DNA from 3 places in the Streptomyces sp. NPDC030222 genome. Region 3 is predicted to be linked to each of the others. Evidence: riboswitches for the same ligand, from Rfam matches in the RefSeq annotation. Region 3 holds a riboswitch; each other region holds the start of a gene.
What was found. A riboswitch is a leader RNA that binds a small molecule or an ion and turns the genes downstream of it on or off. The one in region 3 is predicted to bind cobalamin.
Positions count from the first base shown of each region.

Region 1 (5,224 bases), on a different contig from region 3:
GGCGGCGAGGACGACGGCTCTGCGCGGCCCACCGCCCGCGCGAGCGCCCCGCCCACCAGCGCGGCCCCGAGCCCGAGCGCATCCCCGACGAAGGCAGCCTCCCCGACGAATGCCTCCCCGACGGCGACTGCACGGCCGACCCCAACGTCCGGCAGCGGTTCCGGGGGCTCCGGCGGATCCGCGACCGAGGACGCACCGGGCAAAGCCGGTCAGGCTCCCGGAGCCACGAAGAGGCCGAAGTGACGTATCCACATGAGCCGTGGGGCCCACCGGAGCCGTACGGCGACGCGTACGGGGATCCGTATCGTGCGCAGCCGCCGTACGCCGACCCGTACGGGCCGCCGCCGGCCGGCTCGTACGGGCAGGGAGCCCACCCAGGTCCGTACGAGCAGCCGCCGGCGCACGCCGGGCCGTATCGGCAGCCGCCCTCTCATGCCGGCCCGCACGAACAGCCGCATCGGCGCGACGCCGGTGCGCGCGAGGAACCGCCCGCCCCGGAACCCCGTACTCCCCGGCCCCGCGCCGCGGGCCCCGCGCCGTCCGCAGGCGCAGGAGGCAAGCGGCACGCCCTGCGGCGTGACCCCCGGGCCCACTGGTACATCCTCGCCCTGACGCTGCTCGTCGCCGCGACATCGCTGACCTTCGCCGGCTACGGCCGCCACGAGGTCGCCCCCACCGCCACCCCCGCACCTGCCGGCTCCTGTCCGGTCGCGCCGAAGGAGATACGCGACGGCGGCCCCGTCCTCCGCGTCGACGACACCGGCGTCCACAGCGCCACGCCCCGCCCCGGTACCGTGGCCCTCACCTACGACGGCGGCCCCGGCCCCGGCTGGACCCCCCGCCTGCTCGACGTCCTCAAGGCCAAGGGCGTCAAGGCCACCTTCTTCGTCACCGGAAGCGCCGCCGCCGAACACCCCGAGCTGCTGCGCCGGATCGTCGCCGAAGGGCACGAGCTCGGCTCGCACACGTACACCGATGCCGACCTCGGTCAGGTCTCCGGCACCCGCGCCGGCCTGGAGCTCTCCTTCGCCCAGAACGCGCTCGCCGGCACCGCCGGGACCGGCACCCGGCTGCTCCGCCTGCCGCACACCGGGGAAGTGAGCAAACTCTGCGCGAGCCAGTGGGAGGCCGCCGGGCGCGCTGCCGAGTCCGGCTACCTGATCGTCGCCGCCGACGACGCCTCCGTACGGCAGTACACCGGCTCGCCCGAGGCCGTGCGGCAGACCGAGCGGCTCCTCGCCGAGGGCGGCGGCACCGAGTACACGACCGTCGGCGCCGCCGTCGGCCTCCCCGACACCACGTACAGCGTGTCCCCCGCCGCCGAGTGGACGGGAGCTGCGTTCGTCCTCGCCCAGAAGGTCTCGCGCGGTTTCGCCGACGGGATGACCTGGCTGCTCGTCGTCGCCGGCGTCATCACCGCCGTACGGCTGGTCATGCTGTTCGGCGTCGCGCGGCTCCACGTACGCCGGGTCCGGGCCCGCCGCCGGCGCGGCGCGCCGCGGCTGCCGCCGGTCACCGATCCGGTGTCCGTGATCGTGCCGGCGTACAACGAGGAGGCCGGCATCGAGAAGACGATCCGCTCCCTGCTGGCCTCCACCCACACGTATGTCCAGATCGTGGTCGTCGACGACGGCTCCAGCGACCGCACCTTCGAGATCGCCGAGTCGATCGAGGACCCGCGGGTGATGGTCGTCCGGCAGCCCAACGCAGGCAAGGCCGCCGCGCTCAACACGGGACTGTCCTGGGCGTACTTCGACATCGTCGTGATGATCGACGGTGACACGGTCTTCGAGCCCGACGCCGTCGAACGGCTCATCCAGCCGCTCGCCGATCCGCGGGTCGGCGCGGTCAGCGGCAACACCAAGGTCGGCAACCGGACCGGCGTCCTCGGCCGGTGGCAGCATCTCGAGTACGTCATCGGCTTCAACCTCGACCGCCGAATGTACGACGTCCTGGAGTGCATGCCCACCGTGCCCGGTGCGATCGGCGCGTTCCGCCGGGACGCGCTCGCCGCGGTCGGCGGCGTCAGCGAGGACACCCTCGCGGAGGACACCGACCTGACCATGGCCCTGTGCCGGGACGGCTGGCGGGTCGTCTACGAGGAGTCGGCGATCGCCTGGACCGAGGCGCCGTCCACCGTCAGTCAGCTGTGGAAGCAGCGCTACCGGTGGTGCTACGGCACCCTCCAGGCGATGTGGAAGCACCGCCGGGCCGTCGTCGAACGCGGCCAGTCCGGCAAGCTCGGCCGCCGCGGCCTGACGTACCTGCTGCTCTTCCAGACCGTGCTGCCGCTGCTCGCCCCGCTCGTCGACGTCTTCGCCGTGTACGGACTGCTTTTCCAGGACGCGGGACAAGCGGCCGGCGTCTGGCTGGGCTTCACCGCGGTCCAGGTCGCGACGGCGGTGTACGCGCTGCGGCTCGACAGGGAGAGATTCGAGCCGCTGTGGACGCTGCCGCTGCAGATCTTCCTGTACCGCCAGCTCATGTACCTGGTCGTCGTCCAGTCCGTGGTGACCGCGTTGCTCGGCAGCCGGTTGCGGTGGCACCGGATGCAGCGGACGGGCACGGCGGCGGAGACCCTGGAGCGGGCCGCCGGATAGGGAAGGCGGGTTCGATCCCCGTCATCCGCTCTCGAGAGCAGGCCCAGGTCGACTACCTGGGCCTGCTGCGTTGTCCGGACCGGTCTGCCGGCCCCGTGCCGGATCCGTCCCTGAAGCCGAACCGTCAGTGTTCGCCGGCGAGTGCGCAAGTGCCGCAAGGAGAGCCGGATCACCATCGGCGACCCGCGTACCCGGCTGCCAGGAGGTCGCCGAGGGCGGTCGGCCTCGGTCGGCCACGGCCCGCGAAAGCCCGGCGCAACCGACCGCTCCCGACGGCTGGGGCATGCGCCGTGCATGCCCCAGCCGGACGCTCCGGACTCACCCACTCCCCGGCCGACGACCGTCCGCCGTGGCCGGCCGCGCCCATGGGGGTCTGGCGCGGCCGTGGCCGGTTCTGCCATGCTTCCGTCCGACAAGCGACGGCGGAACGAGGAAGCCGGTGGGATTCCGGCACGGTACCGCCACTGTGTAGGGGGAGCGACTCCGCCATGGCCACCGCCCCGTCCGGGGTGGGAAGGCCGGAGAAGCGTCGATCCCGAGTCAGGAGACTCACGCCGTCGCACCTCGATGGACGGGGCGGATTTCCCCGGGAGAGGCGGTGGCACTCGTGTGCCTGCGTATGTGTGGCGGCTTCGCGCCGCCCGTGACCCGTCAGGTCCGGCCTGCCCGGCCGGCCGCACCGGCCCGTTCCCCCAGGCTCGTCTCCAGGTCCTGACGCCCCCTCCGCGGATTCCTTTCCGTACACACCGCATCGCGCGCCCCAGGATGCCGATGCGCGCTGCCCACGCACGCCACCAGGAGTCACCTTGACCGTACGATCCGTCATGCCCGGACGCCGTCAGGCCGCCGCGGCGGTCCTTCTCTCCGTCGCCCTCACCGTCACCGCGTGCGGCGGCGACTCCAGCCCGCCCGCCGACGCCGGGGCCCAGGCCTACGGGGACGGCTGCATCAAGGACTTCGACCCGGCCAAGGACTACTTCCCGGTCAAGTCGACGGTGAAGCACGCCGAGAACTTCACGCTCCGGTACGAGAAGAGCTACCAGGTCCTCACCGTCGACGAGCCCTTCCCCAAGGGGAAGCCCGAGTCGTACGTGCTGGTCAAGTGCGGTGCACCGAAGCCCGAGTTGACCGGTGAGCTGGCGACCGCGCAGCAGGTCACCGTTCCCGTCAAGAGCCTGTACTCCGCCTCCACCACCCACCTGCCGCTGCTCACCGAGACCGGCACCCTCGACGTGCTGACCGGAGTGGCGAGCGCCGCGAACATCTCCTCCGCCCAGGTGATCGAGCGGGTGAAAGCCGGCAAGGTCACCGAGTACGCCAAGGACCGCACCCTCAACGCCGAGACGGTCATCGGCGCCAAGCCCGACGTGCTGATGACCCAGGGCACCGACGACCCGCAATACCCCAAGCTCCGCCAGGCCGGCATCGCCGTCGTCGCCAACGCGGAGTGGCTGGAGCCCAGTCCGCTCGGACGCGCCGAGTGGGTCAAGGCGATGGCCGCACTCACAGGAGCCGAGAAGCGCGCCGGCGAGGTGTTCGACACCATCGAGAGCGACTACCGGAAGGTCGCCGAGAAGGGAGCGCAGGCGGTCAAGGCCGGCAAGCCCGTCGAAGTGCTGCCCGGCACGATGTACCAGGGCACCTGGTACATGCCCGCCGGCGGCAGCTACGCCGCCCGGCTGATCAAGGACGCGGGCGGCACCTACCCCTGGGCCGGTGAGGCGGGCACCGGCAACGTGCAGCTGAACTTCGAGGCGGTGTACGCCAAGGGCGGCGAGGCCCCGGTCTGGATCGCCGACCAGCAGTGGAAGTCCACCGCCGACGCCGTGAAGGCCGACAGCCGGTACGGGCAGTTGAAGGCCCTCTCCGGCGGCGCGGTCTGGACGAACACGAAGGCGCTCGGCCCCGGCGGCGGCAACGACTACTTCGAGCGCGGTGTGTTGCGCCCGGACCTGGTCCTCGCCGACCTCTTCGCGCTGATGCACCCGGACCAGGCGAAGGGCCACTCCTTCACCTTCCACCGACCGGTGCCCAAGGCGTGACGACGCACATGACAACCGCGTCGGCCTCCACCCCGAAGACCTCGAAGAACTCGAAGACCCCGAAGGCTCCGGACGCTCCGGACGCCCCGCGGGCGGTACGGCCGAGGCGGCGGCGCCTCGCCGTCGTCCTCGCCCTCGCAGCCGGTGCCGCCGCGCTGTTCGTCCTCACCATCGCGACCGGCTCCCACCGGGTGCCGGTCGCGGAGGTGGTGCGGATCCTGTTCGGCGGCACCGCCGACGACCCGCGATGGACCGTGATCGTCGAGCAGGTCCGGCTGCCGCGTGCGCTGACCGCCACCGTCGTCGGTGCCGCCCTCGCGGTGGCGGGCGTGCAGATGCAGACCCTGTTCCGCAATGCGCTGGCCGACCCGTTCTCCCTCGGGGTGAGCTCGGGCGCGAGCATGGGTGTCGCCGCCGTGGTGGTCGGCACCGGCGGGGTCGCCGGCAGCTTCACCGGAGACCTGGCCGGGCTGGGGCGCGTGGGCGTCGTCCTGGCCGCATCACTCGGCGCCGCCGCCGTGCTGGCCCTCGTCCTGCTCCTCTCGCGATGGGTGCAGTCGGCCGTCACCCTGCTCGTCATCG
Region 1 covers NZ_JBVICA010000002.1:39,204-44,427, forward strand. Annotated here, with positions in the region: gene ACZ4Z5_RS02785 (bifunctional polysaccharide deacetylase/glycosyltransferase family 2 protein) at 600-2,600, shown strand; cobalamin riboswitch at 2,993-3,169, shown strand; gene ACZ4Z5_RS02790 (ABC transporter substrate-binding protein) at 3,407-4,642, shown strand; gene ACZ4Z5_RS02795 (FecCD family ABC transporter permease) at 4,651-5,224, shown strand, end outside.
Region 1: linked by a shared signal. The riboswitch ahead of ACZ4Z5_RS02790 (ABC transporter substrate-binding protein) and the one ahead of ACZ4Z5_RS01480 (ribonucleoside-diphosphate reductase subunit alpha) in region 3 are both predicted to bind cobalamin.

Region 2 (5,224 bases), on a different contig from region 3:
CCGCCCGAAGGGCTTCGGCGGCCGCGCCGCGTACCGGGGCGTGCTCCGTTGTGTTCCGTTCCGGGAACGGCTCTCCCAGACGCTGCCGGACCGTTGCCACGTCCCCTGCGGCCAGCCCCGGCACCAGCAATCCGAGTGCCTGCTCGCGCAGTCGCGCGGACTCCAACCGATCAGCCGTCATAGTTCCGCCCCCGTTCTCCGCCGGCCCTCGACCGGCATGCGCCATCTCATCACAGACCACTGACAACGCCGCCGGGATGCTCACCCGGCACCGCGCTGCGGGTGGGCGTCCCGGCGGCCGGAGTCCACATGAACCCGGGCGACGCGTGGGCGGTCCGGGGCGGCACCGTCGGCGTCGGCTGCCCGTCTCCCGGAACCGTGCCGTACGTTCCGGTGGAACGGAACGTCGCGGACCGGCGGTTGGTGTGGTCCGGGGCCGGACGGACCGCGGGCCGACGCCGGACGGCGTCCGAAGGCGACGAGAGGCCGGTGCCGGGTCGTCAGCCGCTGCGGGCGGTGAGCAGGGCGTCCAGTTCCTCGGGAGTGCGTGGGCCCGTCGCGTCGTGGGGCAGCAGGCCGTGCGCACGGAGGAAGGCGGTGACGCTGATGCTCCAGGGGGTGCGCAGCCGCGCAGCACTCAGCAGTTCGGGACGGGCGAGCAGTTCGCCGGGCGGACCGGTGTGCAGGCCCTGGGCCGTGAGGACCGCGGCGTCGTCGGCCCAGCGCAGCGCCAGGTCCACGTCGTGAGTGGCCATCACCACGGTCGTTCCCGCGGCGCGGAGCCTCCCCAGCACGTCGAGCAGCTGCTCCTGACCGTGGGGGTCGAGTCCCGCGGTGGGCTCGTCGAGGATCAGCACCCGGGGACGCATTGCTACCGCGCCCGCGATCGCCGCACGCTTGCGCTGCCCGTACGACAGCAGGTGTGTCGGCCGGTCGCGCAGCGCGGAGATGCCCAGCGCCTCCAGTGACGCGTCGACGCGCGACCGCACTTCGGCCTCCGGGAGGCCCAGGTTCATGGGACCGAAGGACACGTCCTGGCCGACGGAGGCGGCGAACAGCTGGTCGTCCGGGTCCTGCACGACCAGTTGGACGGAGGTGCGGAGCCGGGTGAGCCCCGCGCGGTCGTAGGTCACGGGCTCGCCGTCCAGCCGCACGACGCCGGTGCCGCAGCGCAGTCCGCCGCTCAGGAGCCGCAGCAGGGTCGTCTTGCCGCTGCCGTTGTGCCCGAGCAGGACGAGCGAGCGGCCCTCCGGGATCCCGAATGTGACTCCGTGGAGGACCCGGGGACCGTCCTCGTACGCGTACCCCGCGTCGACGAGTTCCACGACGGGCTGCGCGGCGGGATCCGCGGTCATACGACGAACCTTTCGAGCGTGAGGGTGAGTGCCGCGATGCCCGTCAGCAGGGCCGCGGTGGCGGCGAGGAAGCGGCCCGAGATCCTGGCCTCGGGAACGAGGACGCGCAGCGTTCCGTCGTAGCCGCGTCCCGCGAGCCCCGTCTGGAGCCGGGAGGCCCGGTCGAAGGCGCGGACGAACGCGGTCGCGCCGAGCCCCGACAGGGCGCGCCAGGCCGCGGCGCGCGTGGTGTGGCCGAGCCGGGCCGCCTGCGCCTGCCGGATGCTGCTGATCGCGTCCAGCAGCAGGAAACCGATCCGGTACATCACGAGCGCGACGTCCACGACCGGCGCGGGCACACCGGCCCGCACCAGGCGGGGCAGCAGGTCCGAGACGGGTGTGGTGAACGCGAACAGCAGCACGCCGAGGGATGCGGCCGAGGTCCGCAGCAGCAGGTTCCCCGCGGCCTCGGGGCCGTGCGGGGCGAGCGACACGAGTCCCTCCGGACCGCCGACCCGGATGAGCAGCGGCACGGCCCCGGTGAAGCAGAAGCCGAGCGGGATGCGGAACGCCCGCCAGAGCTGCCGGGACGCCACTCCGGCCGGGCCGAGGAGCAGGGCGAGCGTCGCGACGGCGACCAGGGGCGCGCCGGGCCACGGCGGCAGTGAGATAGCGGAGACGGTGAGTCCCAGGCCCAGGCACGCCTTGTCCACGGGATGGCGGCGGCGCCAGCGACTGCTGTGCGCCGCCACGTCGATGGGCAGCACCGGGCGCTACGCCTGGGTGTCGTCGGCGCGGGCGGCTCCGGCGTCCGCCGGGACCGGTCCGTCGGCCGGGCCGGGCCGGTCCGTGGCCGGGGCGCCGTCCTCGCCGGTGCCGGCAGTCGTGGCGCGGGCCCGTGCCACGCCCTGCCTGCGGCCCTTGCGCAGACCGAAGTAGTAGGCCAGCACACCGGCGCCGAGGGCGGCTTGCAGGGCGAACAGCGCGGACTCGATCTCGCCGGACGGCGGTTCGTAGAGCGGGGTGAACCAGGGCTCGTAGCCGGGGTCGAGTTCCGCGATCGCCGATTCCGCCTGGGCGTCGGCGCCCGTGAACGGCTCCTCCTTGCCCTCGCCGAGCCCCAGGGCCAGGGGCAGCACGGCCAGGGCGGCCACGATCAGCAGCAGCAGGGCGTTGATCTTCGCGTTGCGGCTCATCGGGCCACGGCCTCCGTCGTGTCGTCGTCCTTCCGGCGCGGCGTCAGCAGCACTCCCAGCCGGGTGAGATCGGCTTTGCTGGACTGCGCGAGCAGGCGCATCACCAGTACCGTCAGCAGTCCCTCGCTGACGGCGAGCGGGATCTGCGTGACGGCGAATATGCCGCCGAACTTGGCGAGCGCGCCCAGGATTCCGCTCGCCGGGTCGGGGAAGGCGAGCGCCAGCTGGACACTCGTGACGCAGTACGTGCACAGGTCCGCGACGAACGCCCCGAAGAACACGCTCACCATCAGCGGTGTGTCGAACCTCCGCAGCAGCCGGTAGATCCCGTAGCCCGCCCAGGGACCGGCGATCGCCATCGAGAAGGCGTTGGCGCCCAGCGTGGTGAGGCCGCCGTGCGCCAGCAACAGCGCCTGGAACAGCAGGGTGATGGTGCCCAGCACCGCCATGATGGGCGGCCGGAACAGGATCGCACCCAGGCCCGTTCCGGTCGGATGGGAGCAACTGCCGGTCACGGACGGGATCTTCAGTGCGGAGAGTACGAACGTGAAGGCGCCGGAGGCTCCCAGCAGCAGTGTGCTCTCGGGATTCGCCTTCACCTCCCGGGTGAGCGTACGGACACCGTGGACGACGAAGGGGGCGGACGCGGCGCTCCAGGCGACCGCGTGCAACGGGGGCAGATAACCCTCGGCTATGTGCATGAGTCGGAAGACCCTCTCCAGCACCTCGTGGATGGACAACGCGCCCCGGCCGGTCTCCTGGCTGACGGGTCATGCCGCTCGGGCTCCGCCTTCCCGGGCCGGCCGCGGTCCTCCGCGGCGCCCCAGTGGCTTCCCCCGTTCCCCTGGGGAGTGGAGCCGAACTTCCCGATCACAGTGGCGAGGGCCGCACCGGTTCTGCACCGGTTTCCCGTTCACCAAGGCTCTGTGACCTTAGTGGTCCGGGGTGAACCGTCACAAGCGGCGCACAGGTGTGCGGATCGCCTTGCGCCGGAGATCACAACCCGGTCGTCGGCCCCCCTGTCCCTTACTGGCAAGTAGCTTCGACGTGACGGATGCGGATGGAGGCACAATGGGCCCAGAATGGTGCAAAGCCGCACGACCGAGGAGGTCGCATGAACGCTGAATCCGAGTCGAAGCGGGGACGGCTGGGCGGGATCACGCCCGACAGTCTTCTCCACACGGGTGCCAGTGACGATTGCACCGCGGAAGATCTGGTGCTCGCCTCGGGGCGTGACATCACTCCCAAGACCATGGAGTGGGCCAAGCGGCGTCTGGCCGCCGAGGGGCGCGCGGCGATCGACAAACAGCTCCCCTGATCAGCATCTTCCTCTTCACGTCAACTCTGTACGAGGTCGCGGCGCGTGCCGCCGCCCGGAGCGGGCAGACGGTACGCGCCTCGTGTTCTCCGGGCTGCCTTTCCCGCGCGGCTGATCCGGCTCGCGGTGCACCGCCGTGGTGGCGCGCCGGTGCCCGTCCCCGCTCGGCTTCGTCGCGGCCCGGCTCCGGCGGCATTCACCGGTGGTACGCGGCGGCGACGTGACGCCCGCCTCGCGGCGGAGCGCGTATGCCGGGCGCACGCACGGACCGCGAGTCGTCCTTGCCCCGGTCCTCCTCGCCCCGGTCCACCCCTTCCTCCTCACCCCGTCCCGTAGACGCCCTCCGCGAAGGCGGCGAGCTGATTGGCGGGGAGCTTTCTGACCAGGTCGGCCTCGGTGATCATGCCGACCGGCTGTCCGTTGTCCAGCACCAGCAGCCGCCGCACCCGTGCCTCGCCCATCACCCTGACCGCCTCGCCAGCGGGGGCGGCGGCGTCCACGGAGAGCGGCGGGCCCTCGGCAAGGTCCCCGGCTGTGACCTTCGCCGGATCGTGTCCCGCCGCCAGGCACTTCACCACGATGTCCCGGTCGGTCACGATCCCCGCCAGGCCGCCCGCGCTGCTCGTCACCGGCAGTGCGCCCACGTCGTGGTCGCGCATCACCTGCGCCGCGCGGTCGAGCGTCTCGGTCGCCGGAACGGTCAGCAGATCGCTCGTCATCAGGTCGCGTGCGGTGAGCATGGGGACCTCCATAGGCGGTGGGGAGGAGGGGCGCCACCGCCATGCTGTCCGGGCCGCGGTCCGTGTGCGAGCCACCCGGGCCGTACGGGTGAGCTCACGGCGCACCGTCGGGGCCGGCGTCTCCCGCCCTGCGCGAGTCTTCCGGATTCCTGCAACACGTTCTACTGTGTGCCCCGCCTCGAGCCGCGGCCACGTGCGGCCCCAGGACCGACCGCGACACTCCGGGAGGGACCGTGCACCTCGCCTACACACCCGAGCAGCAGCGGCTGCGCGCCGAGCTTCGCGCGTACTTCGCCGAGCTGGTCCCGGGCGGCAGCGCCCACGGCCACCCGGACGGCACCCGAGGCAGGGGAGCGTCCGCCGACGCGGATCCGGTCGCCCGGAAGCGGTTCTACCGGGAGACCATCCGCCGGCTCGGCGCCGACGGGCGCCTCGGCATCGGCTGGCCCGTGGAGTACGGCGGCAGCGGGATGACCCCCATCGAGCAGTTCATCTTCTTCGACGAGGCCGCCCAGGCCGGAGTGCCCCTGCCGCTGATGGCGCTGAACACCGTGGGGCCCACGATCATGCAGTACGGCACCGAGGAGCAGAAGCGGTATTTCCTGCCGAAGATCCTCTCCGGGGAGATCGACTTCG
Region 2 covers NZ_JBVICA010000004.1:227,955-233,178, reverse strand. Annotated here, with positions in the region: gene ACZ4Z5_RS07990 (hypothetical protein) at 1-181, opposite strand, end outside; gene ACZ4Z5_RS07985 (energy-coupling factor ABC transporter ATP-binding protein) at 501-1,355, opposite strand; gene cbiQ (cobalt ECF transporter T component CbiQ) at 1,352-2,101, opposite strand; gene ACZ4Z5_RS07975 (energy-coupling factor ABC transporter substrate-binding protein) at 2,108-2,530, opposite strand; gene ACZ4Z5_RS07970 (energy-coupling factor ABC transporter permease) at 2,527-3,231, opposite strand; cobalamin riboswitch at 3,262-3,490, opposite strand; gene ACZ4Z5_RS07965 (hypothetical protein) at 3,645-3,848, shown strand; gene ACZ4Z5_RS07960 (CBS domain-containing protein) at 4,169-4,588, opposite strand; gene ACZ4Z5_RS07955 (acyl-CoA dehydrogenase family protein) at 4,822-5,224, shown strand, end outside.
Region 2: linked by a shared signal. The riboswitch ahead of ACZ4Z5_RS07970 (energy-coupling factor ABC transporter permease) and the one ahead of ACZ4Z5_RS01480 (ribonucleoside-diphosphate reductase subunit alpha) in region 3 are both predicted to bind cobalamin.

Region 3 (5,224 bases):
GACGGTGTCCACGACCTCGAAGGCGAAGTTCATGTGCATCGTCTCGTCCCGGAACACCCAGTTGGTGCCGGTGGCCAGGCCGTGCAGCAGGCCGCGCGACCGGAACCAGTACACGTAGGCGAACGCGCCGTAGAAGAACAGACCCTCGATGCAGGCCGCGAAGCAGATCAGATTCAGCAGGAAGCGGCGGCGGTCGGCCTGGGTCTCCAGCCGGTCGATGGACTCCACCGAGTCCATCCACTTGAAGCAGAACTGTGCCTTCTCCCGGATGGACGGGATGTTCTCCACGGCCGCGAACGCGGCGGCCCGGTCCTCGGGGTCGGGGAGGTACGTGTCCAGCAGCGTCAGATAGAACTGGACGTGCACGGCCTCCTCGAAGAGCTGCCGCGACAGGTACAGCCGCGCCTCGGGGGAGTTGATGTGCTTGTAGAGCGTCAGCACCAGGTTGTTGGCCACGATCGAGTCGCCGGTCGCGAAGAACGCCACCAGACGGCTGATCATATGGCGCTCGCCCGCGGAGAGCTTGGCGAGGTCGGCCACGTCCGAGTGGAGGTCGACCTCCTCCACGGTCCAGGTGTTCTTGATGGCGTCCCGGTAGCGCTCGTAGAAGTCGGGGTAGCGCATCGGGCGGAGGGTCAGCTCGAAGCCCGGGTCGAGCAGGTTCTGGTCACGCATCACTGGCAGGCCTCGCAGGACTCGGGGTTCTCAAGGGAGCAGGCGACCGCGTCCGCGTCGGGGGCGGCCTGCTGGACGGGAATGGTCGCGGTCGCCGCGGGCGCACCGGCGGCGCGGGCGATACGGGTCGCCGGGCGGGACCGCAGGTAGTAGGTCGTCTTCAGGCCCTGCTTCCAGGCGTACGCGTACATCGAGCTGAGCTTGCCGATGGTGGGCGTCTCCATGAACAGGTTCAGCGACTGCGACTGGTCCAGGAACGGCGTACGGGCCGCCGCCATGTCGATCAGTCCGCGCTGCGGGATCTCCCAGGCGGTGCGGTACAGCGCCCGCACGTCCTCCGGGATCCACTTCAGGCCCTGCACCGAGCCGCTGGAGTCGCGCAGCGCCTCCCGGGTCTGCGCGTCCCACACGCCCAGCTTCTTCAGGTCGTCGACGAGGTACGAGTTGACCTGGAGGAACTCGCCCGACAGGGTCTCGCGCTTGAACAGGTTGGACACCTGCGGCTCGATGCACTCGTACACGCCGGCGATGGACGCGATGGTGGCCGTGGGCGCGATGGCGAGGAGCAGCGAATTGCGCATGCCGGTCGCGGCGATACGCTCCCGCAGGGCGGCCCACCGCTCGGGCCAGTGCAGCTCCACGTCGTAGTGGTCCGGGTGCAGCACCCCGCGGGCGGTGCGGGTCTTCTCCCAGGCGGGCAGCGGCCCGTGGCGCTCGGCGAGGTCGGCGGACGCCTCGTAGGCCGCGAGCATGATCCGCTCGGCGATCCTCGTGGACAGCGCCTTCGCCTCAGCGGAGTCGAAGGGCAGCCGCAGCTTGAAGAGCACGTCCTGCAGGCCCATCGCGCCCAGGCCCACCGGGCGCCACTTGGCGTTGGACCGGCCGGCCTGCTCGGTCGGGTAGAAGTTGATGTCGACCACCCGGTCGAGGAAGGTCACGGCGGTGCGCACGGTGGCGTCCAGCCGCTCCCAGTCCAGGTCCCCGTCGGTGACGAACGCGCCGAGGTTCACCGAGCCGAGGTTGCAGACGGCGGTCTCGCCGTCGTCCGTGACCTCCAGGATCTCGGTGCACAGGTTCGAGGAGTGCACGACGGCGCCCGGCTCGGCGGTCTGGTTGGCCGTGCGGTTCGAGGCGTCCTTGAAGGTCATCCAGCCGTTGCCGGTCTGGGCGAGGGTCCGCATCATCCGGCCGTACAGATCACGTGCCGGGATGGTCTTCCGGGCCAGCCCCGCCGCCTCGGCCCTGCGGTACGCGGCGTCGAAGTCCTCGCCCCACAGGTCGACCAGCTCCGGCACGTCGGCGGGGGAGAACAGCGACCAGTCTGCGTCGTCCTGGACCCGGCGCATGAACTCGTCCGGGATCCAGTGCGCGAGGTTGAGGTTGTGGGTGCGCCGGGCCTCCTCGCCCGTGTTGTCGCGCAGCTCCAGGAACTCCTCGATGTCCGCGTGCCAGGTCTCCAGGTAGACGCAGGCCGCGCCCTTGCGCCGGCCGCCCTGGTTGACGGCCGCGACGGAGGAGTCGAGGGTGCGCAGGAAGGGGACGATGCCGTTGGAGTGGCCGTTGGTGCCGCGGATCAGCGAACCGCGGGAGCGGATGCGGGAGTAGGACAGTCCGATGCCGCCGGCGTGCTTCGACAGCCGCGCCACCTGGTGGTAGCGGTCGTAGATCGAGTCCAGCTCGTCCAGCGGGGAGTCGAGCAGGTAGCAGGACGACATCTGCGGGTGCCGGGTGCCGGAGTTGAACAGGGTCGGCGAGGACGGCAGGTAGTCGAGCCGGCTCATCAGTCCGTAGAGCGCGGCGACCTCGTCGACCGAGCGGGTCGTCGTGCCCTCGGCGAGGCCGGAGGCGACCCGCAGCATGAAGTGCTGCGGGGTCTCGACGACCTGGCGGGTGATCGGGTGCCGGAGCAGGTAGCGGCTGTGCAGCGTCCGCAGGCCGAAGTAGCCGAAGCGGTCGTCGGCCGCCGGGTCGATCAGGGCGTCCAGCCGGGCCGCGTGGGTCCGGGCGAACTCGGCGGTGCGGTCGGCGATCAGGCCCTCGCGGTGGCCGACGGCGACGGACTCGGAGAAGGTCCGGACGCCCTGCGACGCGGCTTCCTCGGCGATGGTGACGGTGAGCAGCCGGGCGGCGAGCCGGGAGTACGCCGGGTCCTCGGAGATGAGTCCGGCGGCCGCTTCCGTGGCCAGCCCGCGCAGTTCGGCCTCGTCCGAGCCGGGCTGCCGGCCCCGCAGTGCGGCAGCGGCGACCCGGCCGGGGTCGGCGTCGGGCAGATCGGCGGTGAGGTCGGTCAGGGTCCGCAGCAGTGCGGTCCCGGGGCCGTCGTTCTCCGTCGCTGATGCCGGATCTGCGGGCGCGATGGTCACGGGGGTGCTCTCCCTCGCTCGGCTCGGGGCCGTCGGGAGGGCGGGGGCATGCGGGCGTGCGGGGGCTGGAGCCGACGCGCCGCGTCCACCGGCCCACTCCGCGAGGCCCGGACGTCTTGGACACCCGGGCCGGACGGTCCGGGTGCGCTGTCGGCAGGTCTTCGGACTCGGGGTTGCGCAAAGGCACACCGATCACACCGTTGCGGGACAGTTCCGGATTCGCACCGGATTCCCCTGCGGGACAGCGAGGATGAGCATACATGTGGGGGCGGCTCGCTGAATCATGCCCCACATCTAGTGTCGTGAGTGGGTGGAAACGCCCGAGGGCCGCCCCTTTGGTACGGGGCGGCCCTTGGGGGAGAAGGGGCCTTTCAGTGGGCGGCGCCGGCTGTGGCGGGCGGCAGTTCGGCCTGGACGCCCGGGTCCCCGGCGTCGGCCGTGTAGTCGGACGGGGAGGTCTCGTCGACGCCGTCCGGGGCCTTCACCGCACGCAGGACGAGGGTGAGGACCACGACCACGGCCACGTTCAGGACGAAGGCGGTCAGACCGATGTAGCCGATCTCACCGATGCCGGGGATGACGTCGGACGATCCGCCGAAGTGCTTCTGCGTCGGGCTGGCGACGCCGTACGCGGCCCAGGTGCCGTAGACCATGCCGGCCGCCCAGCCCGCGAGCAGCGCCCAGCGGTGGAACCAGCGCGTGAACAGGCCGCCGACCAGGGCCGGGAACGTCTGGAGGATCCAGATGCCGCCCAGCAGCTGGAAGTTGATGGCGACTGTCTTGTCCATGGTGAGCACGAAGACCAGCGCGCCGACCTTCACCAGCAGTGACACCAGCTTGGAGACCTTGGTCTCCTGTGCCGGGGTGGCGTCCGGCCGGAGGAAGTCCTTGTAGATGTTCCGGGTGAAGAGGTTGGCCGCGGCGATGGACATGATGGCCGCCGGCACCAGTGCGCCGATGCCGATGGCCGCGAAGGCCACCCCCGCGAACCAGTCGGGGAACATGTTCTCGAACAGCTGGGGGATGGCGAGCTGACCGTTGGTCACCTTCACCCCGGCGGCGATCGCCATGAAGCCGAGTATGGCCAGGAGGCCCAGCATCAGCGAGTAGAGCGGAAGGATGGTGGTGTTGCGGCGGATCACGTTGCGGCTGCGCGAGGACAGGGTGGCCGTGATCGAGTGCGGGTACATGAACAGCGCGAGGGCCGAGCCGAGCGCGAGCGTGGCGTAGGCCCACTGGGACGCCTCGCCGGGCACCAGGGCGCCGCGCGGTTTGCCGGTCGCCGGGTTGGTCTGCGCGAAGGCTTCTCCCGCCTTGGCGAAGACCGTGTCGAATCCGCCCAGTTTGATCGGGATGTAGATGATGGCCACCGCGATCACGATGTAGATCAGGGCGTCCTTGACGAACGCGATCAGTGCGGGTGCCCGCAGCCCCGACGAGTAGGTGTACGCGGCCAGCACGCCGAAGGCGATGAGCAGCGGCAGGTCCTTGACGAACCAGTTGGTGTTCTCGCCGCCGCCCACGCCCATCACGTCCAGCACCGCCTGGATGCCGACGAGCTGGAGCGCGATGTACGGCATGGTGGCGAGGATGCCGGTGAGGGCGACCGCCAGCGACAGGCCCCGGGAACCGAAGCGGCCGCGGACGAAGTCGGAGGTGGTGACGTAGCCGTGCCGGTGGGACACCGACCACAGGCGCGGCAGGAACATGAAGATCAGCGGGTACACCAGGATCGTGTAGGGCACGGCGAAGAAGCCGGCGGCGCCCGCCGCGTACACGGCGGCCGGGACGGCGACGAAGGTGTACGCCGTGTAGAGGTCGCCGCCCAGCAGGAACCAGGTGATCCAGGTGCCGAAGGACCGGCCGCCGAGCCCCCATTCGTCGAGGCTGTGCTCGTTCTCCGCCTTGCGCCAGCGCGCGGCGAGGAAACCCAGGACCGTGACGGCCAGGAAGAAGAAGACGAAGACGCCGAGGGCGACTCCGTTCACACCGTCCTTCATTCCGTCGCACCCCCCTTTGCGGTGCGCGTCCGCTCGTCGTGGCGCCACAGCTTGTACGCGACCATGGTGAGCGCGGTCGAGATCAGTACCCAGAGCATCTGGTACCAGTAGAAGAAGGGGATGCCGCCGACGGCGGGTTCCGTCTTCGCGTACGAGCCGACCCAGAGCATCGCGGCGAACGGTGCG
Region 3 covers NZ_JBVICA010000001.1:344,053-349,276, reverse strand. Annotated here, with positions in the region: gene ACZ4Z5_RS01485 (ribonucleotide-diphosphate reductase subunit beta) at 1-675, opposite strand, end outside; gene ACZ4Z5_RS01480 (ribonucleoside-diphosphate reductase subunit alpha) at 675-3,038, opposite strand; cobalamin riboswitch at 3,174-3,302, opposite strand; gene mctP (monocarboxylate uptake permease MctP) at 3,410-5,038, opposite strand; gene ACZ4Z5_RS01470 (DUF3311 domain-containing protein) at 5,035-5,224, opposite strand, start outside.